Regions from separate parts of the Pantoea sp. LS15 genome, predicted to be linked through region 1. Evidence: riboswitches for the same ligand, from Rfam matches in the RefSeq annotation. Region 1 holds a riboswitch; the other holds the start of a gene.
What was found. Region 1 has a riboswitch for cobalamin ahead of btuB (TonB-dependent vitamin B12 receptor BtuB). Riboswitches for the same ligand answer to the same signal wherever they lie in the genome.
Positions count from the first base shown of each region.

Region 2: it holds a riboswitch for cobalamin, as region 1 does, so the genes downstream of both, HED65_RS09080 (cobyrinic acid a,c-diamide synthase CobB) here and btuB (TonB-dependent vitamin B12 receptor BtuB) in region 1, are expected to answer to the same signal.

Region 1 covers NZ_JAAVXA010000022.1:1,559-5,141, forward strand. Annotated here, with positions in the region: gene btuB (TonB-dependent vitamin B12 receptor BtuB) at 1-1,526, opposite strand, end outside; cobalamin riboswitch at 1,593-1,768, opposite strand; gene trmA (tRNA (uridine(54)-C5)-methyltransferase TrmA) at 1,873-2,973, shown strand; gene HED65_RS21420 (YijD family membrane protein) at 3,064-3,423, opposite strand; gene fabR (HTH-type transcriptional repressor FabR) at 3,433-3,583, opposite strand, start outside.
Region 2 covers NZ_JAAVXA010000004.1:264,388-267,970, forward strand. Annotated here, with positions in the region: gene cbiB (adenosylcobinamide-phosphate synthase CbiB) at 1-51, opposite strand, end outside; gene HED65_RS09080 (cobyrinic acid a,c-diamide synthase CobB) at 48-1,427, opposite strand; cobalamin riboswitch at 1,528-1,702, opposite strand; gene HED65_RS09085 (GHMP family kinase ATP-binding protein) at 2,155-3,021, shown strand; gene HED65_RS09090 (precorrin-2 dehydrogenase/sirohydrochlorin ferrochelatase family protein) at 3,013-3,583, opposite strand, start outside.

The DNA.
Region 1 (3,583 bases):
TTGCGCGGATCAACATAGTCATAAGAGACCTGATGGCTTACCGGACCGGTATCAAACTGAGCGGTGGCTTCAACCCCTTCGATACGCGCTTTGTCCACGTTGTAAGGACGGTTCATCTGATCGTAACCAATCAGATTATCGACATCGTTACGGTAAGCGCTAACACGCCAGCTCACCGGGCCGGTTAAGCCTTCAAATCCGCCTTCCCACTGCTTGCTCTCTTCAGGTTTAAGATCCGGGTTGCCGTACTTCGTACTGTGGATCTGGCTCATGGTTGGCGCTTTATAGGCCGTACCGTAGGAGGCAATGAAGCGATATCCTTCGATAAACTCCCAGGCCGCGCTGGTTTGCCAGGTGCTGTGGTTGCCGAAGTTCGAGTTGTCATCATTACGGGCGGCGGCTTCCAGCGTCACGCTATCAAACTGCTGCATACCGGAGAGGAAAACACCCGTATTGTGCTGCTCGTAGCCTTTCTTCAGAGATGCCGTCCCCGGCTGGGCTTTCTGTTTCTGCCAGTCCAGACCTGCTCCGATATTACCGTGACCGACGGCCACATTGTTCATCCACTGAGCGGTGTATTGCTTCACATCATCCATGCTGGAAGAGGCTGCATAGCGACCTTTGCTCGGATCATAGTTCAGGTCTTTGCTGCGACCATAGCCTGCCACCAGTTGAGATTGATAAATTCCCTGGCTAAAGCGCAGACCGGTATCCCAGTTCTGGCTATACAGTTGACGCGTGTCCGGGGTGCCGAGTATCGCCGTGTAATCATCATTGTAAGTATCGTAACCGTCATACGCCGTGCGGTTGTCATAACCAAAACCACGGAAGAAGCCGCTCACGCTATCGGTGATCTGCTGTTCCACAGAGCCGTATAACGACTTACTCATAAAGCCATCACGATCCGGCTGGCGCGGGACATCGTTCGCAGCAATATCAAAACCACGGGTATAGGTGTAGTTACCCGCCATGGTGATTTTGGTTTTATCAAGAACCTGCTGGAAAGAGCCATCATAGGTTTGGTAACCCTTAGACCCCACACCCGCAGATATTTCCGCGCCCGGTTTATCGCGCCCGGTAATGATGTTGATCACACCGCCAATCGCGTCGGAGCCATACAGGGCCGAACGTGGGCCACGAATGTATTCAATACGCTGAATCAGGGAAGTCGGGATCTGGCTCAGGTCAGGAACGTTGCTGATCCCGGCGTTATTCAAAGGAATACCGTCAATCAGCACCAGCACATGGCGAGATTCGGTTCCGCGAATAAAAGTCGAAGAGTTCGTGCCCATTCCACCGCTTTGCGCGATATCCACGCCAGGCAGACGTGACATGATTTCCACCACACTCTTTGCCTGCCAGCGTTCAATATCTTCACGCGTCACAACAGATGTCGGAGCCAGAACGGTTTTTGCCGGTTGTTCAAAACGGTTTGCAGTCACCACCAACGAGTCTTCGCTATCCTGCGCCCAGCCCGAAAATGCCGTGACGGACAACGCCGTCAGCAGCGATACTTTTTTAATCATTGTTAAAGCATCCACAATATAAGAAGGATGCCGCAGGCCTCATCTATAGCACGCGATAATGAAACCAAATGCGACGTGATCCCGGCAGGTCTTCGGGCTAGGTGGCTTTATAAGGATGAAGACTTCCCATTTTCACAGTGTCTACAACTCTCATCCCGCCAGTCTTTACCGCTGCGCGTCAGCTCCAGATTTACACTGGATTCCCTTTTCACTCTCAGGAGACCGGAAACAGAATGCTACAATTAGACACGTATAGATGTCCAGATAGCTATTAGCCATTAAATCTGGACATCCCCTGAACAATGCCTACAATCCCCGCGTAATTCTTTATCACTCAGGACGCATCATGACCCCAGAACACCTCCCGACAGAACAGTACGACGCGCAGCTGGCAGAGAAAGTTGTCCGCCTGCAAAGTATTATGACGCCTTTCAACGCGCCCGTTCCCGAGGTGTTCCGCTCTCCTGTCAGCCACTACCGCATGCGCGCTGAATTCCGCATCTGGCACGACGGTGACGACCTGTACCACATCATTTTTGATCAGCAGACAAAATCCCGTATCCGCGTAGACAGTTTTCCGGCGGCAAGCGAGCTGATTAACCAGCTCATGACCCTCATTATGGACGGTGTGCGCACCAACCCAGTGCTGCGCAATAAGCTGTTCCAGATTGACTACCTGACTACTCAAAGTAACCAGGCGATTGTCTCTCTGCTGTATCACAAAGCGCTGAATGACGAGTGGCGTGAGCAGGCAGAAGCCCTGCGCGATGCACTGCGCGCGCAGAACATCAATGTTCATCTGATTGGCCGTGCCACCAAAACCAAAATCATGCTGGATCAGGATTACATCGACGAGCGTCTGCCGGTGGCAGGTAAAGAGATGGTGTATCGTCAGGTCGAGAACAGCTTCACCCAGCCGAACGCTGCGATGAACGTGCAGATGCTGGAATGGGCGCTGAAGGCGACGGAAGGGTCGACGGGCGATCTGCTTGAGCTGTACTGCGGTAACGGCAACTTCTCGCTGGCGCTGGCGCGAAATTTCGAACGCGTGCTGGCCACAGAAATCGCCAAACCATCGGTTGCGGCTGCACAGTACAACATCGCGGCCAATCATATCGACAACGTGCAGATCATTCGTATGGCCGCAGAAGAGTTTACGCAGGCAATGAACGGCGTACGTGAGTTCAATCGATTACAGGGTATCGACCTGAAGAGTTACCAGTGTGAGACGATTTTTGTCGATCCGCCGCGCAGTGGCCTGGACAGCGAAACCGAGAAGATGGTGCAGGCGTACCCGCGTATTTTGTACATCTCCTGCAATCCGGAGACGCTGTGCAAGAACCTCGAAACATTAGGCCAGACGCACAAGGTTGAACGTCTGGCGCTGTTCGATCAATTCCCGTATACGCACCATATGGAGTGCGGTGTACTGCTCACGGCAAAGTAATGTGGGCCTTGTAGGGCAGGTAAGCGAAGCGCCACCTGCCAAAAAAGCCGGATGGCGCTTCGCTTATCCGGCCTACAATGACAAAACCTTTTACTCTGGTAACTGGCTCTTACGGCTACGCATGCGCGAGCCAATCCAGAACACCAGCGCCACAGACAGTACCGCAGGGAAGAAGTTAGAGCCGATATCCGGATACTCGGCACGCACCACCGTGCTATACAGCAACACACCCAGAATAAAGCAGGCGGCAGCCAACCCCGGTAACCCGACCGGCATAGTGCGGTTCAGGTAACGTTGATGCAGACAGTAAACCGTCAGCACCAGTGCAATTAGCGGGAAAATCGAAAATGGCACGATTGAGCTAAAAATAGCGGCAAACGTACCATTAATGGATAAGCCAGCGATCAATGCCAGCAACAGCGTCCCTTTATCCTGACCTGACTGTTTCATTACTCACCTTCACTCTTCGGTTTGATGTGCCAGTTTCTCTTGTTCACGGCGATACCAGTAGTACGCACCTTTAGAAATCATGCGCAACTGTAATACCAGTCGCTCTTCGAGCTGCTTGCGTTGTTCAATGCTGATATCCAGCGCTTCGGCACCCGCGCTG
Region 2 (3,583 bases), on a different contig from region 1:
GCCGATGATGACATCAAGCAACCACGCGACGCACCACGCCAGCAGGGTCATAGCGCCCCCCTCGCCGCCGTCAGCCAGCGGTTGAGCATCATGGGGCGTTGGGCAAAGTGGAGGTGCAGATAGCTTGCGAACGTGTTGCCAACCTGCCAGCCGCCCGCCCACTCCTGCATCGTTACGCCATCGCGTACTTTGCGACACGCCAGTACCGCGGGGGTTTGGGGAGAGAAGTCGGAATAGTGAAATTCATGCCCACGCAGCACCTCTCCGCTATCGGCCAGCAGCGTGGACTGGCGCGCCTGCGCCTCACAATAGCCAAAACGGGTCAGCCGTTTACCCATCCTGCTGCGGCCGGGGATAACATTGGCCATCCGGTGGGTGATCCCCGCGCTATCTTCCAGCGTGCTGCCGAGATACATCAGCCCACCACACTCGGCGTAGATCGCCACGCCTCGCCGATGCGCCTCCCGCAGGCTGGCAAGCATCGTGGTGTTTTCCGCAAGCCGTGCCGCGTACAGCTCCGGGTAACCGCCCCCGAGCCAGACCATCTGGCAGTCAGGTAAATGGGTGTCGCGCAGCGGGCTGAAGCGGATAATGTCGACCCCGGTACGTTCGAGTAGCGTGATGTTATCCGCATAATAGAAGTTGAAGGCCTCGTCATCGGCCATCGCGAGCGTCAACCCGCGCCCGGCGTCCCCATCAGGGAGCGCAGCCCAGGAGCCCTGCGGCAGTGACACCATCTGGCTGAGCGAGAGAAGTTGTCCGATGTCCAGCGTACGTTCGAGAATGGCGGCAAAATTTTGCCAGGTCTGCAGGTCCGCGACCGACTCCCGGGCGGTGACCAGTCCCAGATGGCGCTCGGGCAAACCGACGCCTTCAACGCGCGGCACATAACCCAGGACGGGTACCGTGCAGTAGTGTTCAATTGCCGTTTTGAGCAACTGATAATGTGATTCGCTGTTGACGCGATTGACAATCACCCCGGCAATATTGAGGGTGGGATCAAATCGCTGAAAGCCCATTACCGTGGCAGCAATTGAAGTCGAGACCGCCTTGCCATCCACCAGCAGTATCACCGGGCAGCCCAACTGTTTTGCCATCGCGGCGGTGCTGCAATAATTCGGATCCGTGCCGTAGCCGTCATACAGCCCCATCACACCTTCAATCACTGCGATATCCGCCTGCTGCATATGCTCGCAGAACAGCGCGTTGAGTATCGGTTCAGGGAGCATGAAGCTGTCGAGGTTGCGGGAGGACGTACCGCTGACTTTGGTATGCCAGCCGGTATCAAGATAGTCAGGGCCCACTTTATATGGCTGGACGCGTAACCCACGCTGTTTTAACAGACTCAACAGGCCTAGCGTCACCGTGGTTTTACCACAACCGCTTCCGGTACCTGCAAGAACAAACGCGTACTGCTTTGCCGCCATGGCCCTGATCCTGTCCAGGGTGGTCGGGAGGTATAGATACACGTAACCCCAGTCTTTCGACTGTATGATGTATCAGTACAACCCACTTCCCACCGAAGTTGTTGAACGTTCCCGACAGGCAGGTCTTCTGGCTTAGCGTCCTCCTCGCCCGTCCTTCCCAATCTCACGATCAGTGGTCATTACGGGGTCGTCAGCATCACAGCAGCGGGGGCTGCGGGGGATTATCACCCCCTTCCCTACCACAAATGTGGCAAACCGGTCGGCTTACATAATGAGAAAATAGCGCGTTATAAAACAGCAATGCTATTTACGGCGTTTCACTTCACCTTAGGCAAATACTTAACCGTAATGAAATACATGCTGTGTAAAACGTGGCGCCAGAATAATTGACACCTTCCTCAATAACTCAACGTTTTATCACAAAAAATTAAAAGCAAAGATAATTACGCTTAAAATCTCAATATTTATTGCGCTACGACAAGTTATTGCACCACTTGATATTTTTTCATTTTATCGTGATCAAAATTCATTAAGGTATTAAAACCTGGCTAGCACATAATATTGCTATTCAACGTAAGTTCGTGTGGCTTTATTGATGCGTAACGTATTCAGCAGAATTGCAGAATAATATGTAGGTTATCCAGGGGAGAATTTGCGGTATATCAAGGTACGAGGGATATCCTCATGACACTATGCTTCAGAATTTGCAGACCAGAAAGGTGGAAACGTGGCTGTTGCGCAATGCCCCGCGTCGTGCGGTGAGCTTATCCAGGGCTGGATTTTGGGCAGTGAGAAACTGGTCTCCTGCCCTGTCGAATGGTACAGCATGGTTGAGGTGAGCCACGGCTCAGCCCTGGCGGATGAACGCCCACTGTCGCGCGCGATGGTCGAGCGGTTATTGCAGCACTGGCACTACCCGGCGCAGTTGAGCCAGGATATCCGCATTGATGTGCATTCGACCATCCCGATTGCCAAAGGGATGGCCAGCAGCACCGCAGATATCGCCGCCACCGCCATCGCCACCGCCCACCATCTGGGGCATCAGCTTGACGAAAGCACACTGGCAACGCTTTGCGTTTCACTCGAACCTACCGACAGTACCGTGTTTCACCAGTTGACCCTTTTCGATCATAACGACGCTTCCACGCAGATTTCATGTGACACCCAGCCCAATCTCGATCTGCTTGTTCTTGAAAGTCCGCAAACGCTGCGCACGGCCGATTATCACCGCATCCCACGTCAGGCTGGGTTACATGCCGGTGCGCCAGCGCTGAAGCGTGCATGGGAAAAAGTACAGGAATCCTGTATGACGCAAAACCCTTACCGGATGGGAGAAGCGGCAACCCTCAGCGCCATCGCCAGCCAGACACTGTTACCTAAACCGGATTTTGACGCACTGCTCTCACTGGTGGAGGAGTGCGGCATCTACGGGGTGAACGTGGCGCACAGCGGCAGCGTCGTGGGGTTGATGCTGGACAGAAATAAAGACGATGTCGATTATGTGAAATGGCTGTTAGCAAAAAAACAGCTCACCCGTCACTGGCCTGAACAGCACCTGCTGCGGATGGTAAAAGGCGGCGTGACGCTACTCTGACAGCAACTTGTGCTGGATGAGCCACTCGACCTGCTGCTTAACCTCTTGCTCGTGATTCTGCGCTAAAGCCTGTTGCAGCGGAACATGCCGGAAGAATGCGGCCCAAAATGCGCGCTTGCGATCCCGGTCAACGCATGCGCCGTTCACCCTTTCACGCAGCGCCCCCGCCAGCCGCACGCTTTCTCGCATGTCCGGAGGAAGATGGGCTGCGACATGTGCTTTGAGGATCTTACTGTAGACCGGCGCGTTGCCTCCGCAACTAAGTGCAATAATGACCGGCGAATGGTCAATAATGGCCGGTGAGATAAAGGTGGCAGCAGAAGGGTCGTCTGCGACATTGCAAAACAGACGCTCCGCGCTGGCGGCCCTGGCGACCTGACGGTTCACCTGCGGATCGCTGGTTGCGGCAATAACCAGCCAGCATGATTGCAGATACTGCGGCGCAAACGTCGCCGGGACCCACTCGATGTCACCGCACGCGTGCAGGCTGGCGAGTTCCGGCGTCAGGGAGGGCGCAACCAGACACAACTCAGCCCCGGCAGCCAGCAGCCCCTTTGCCTTA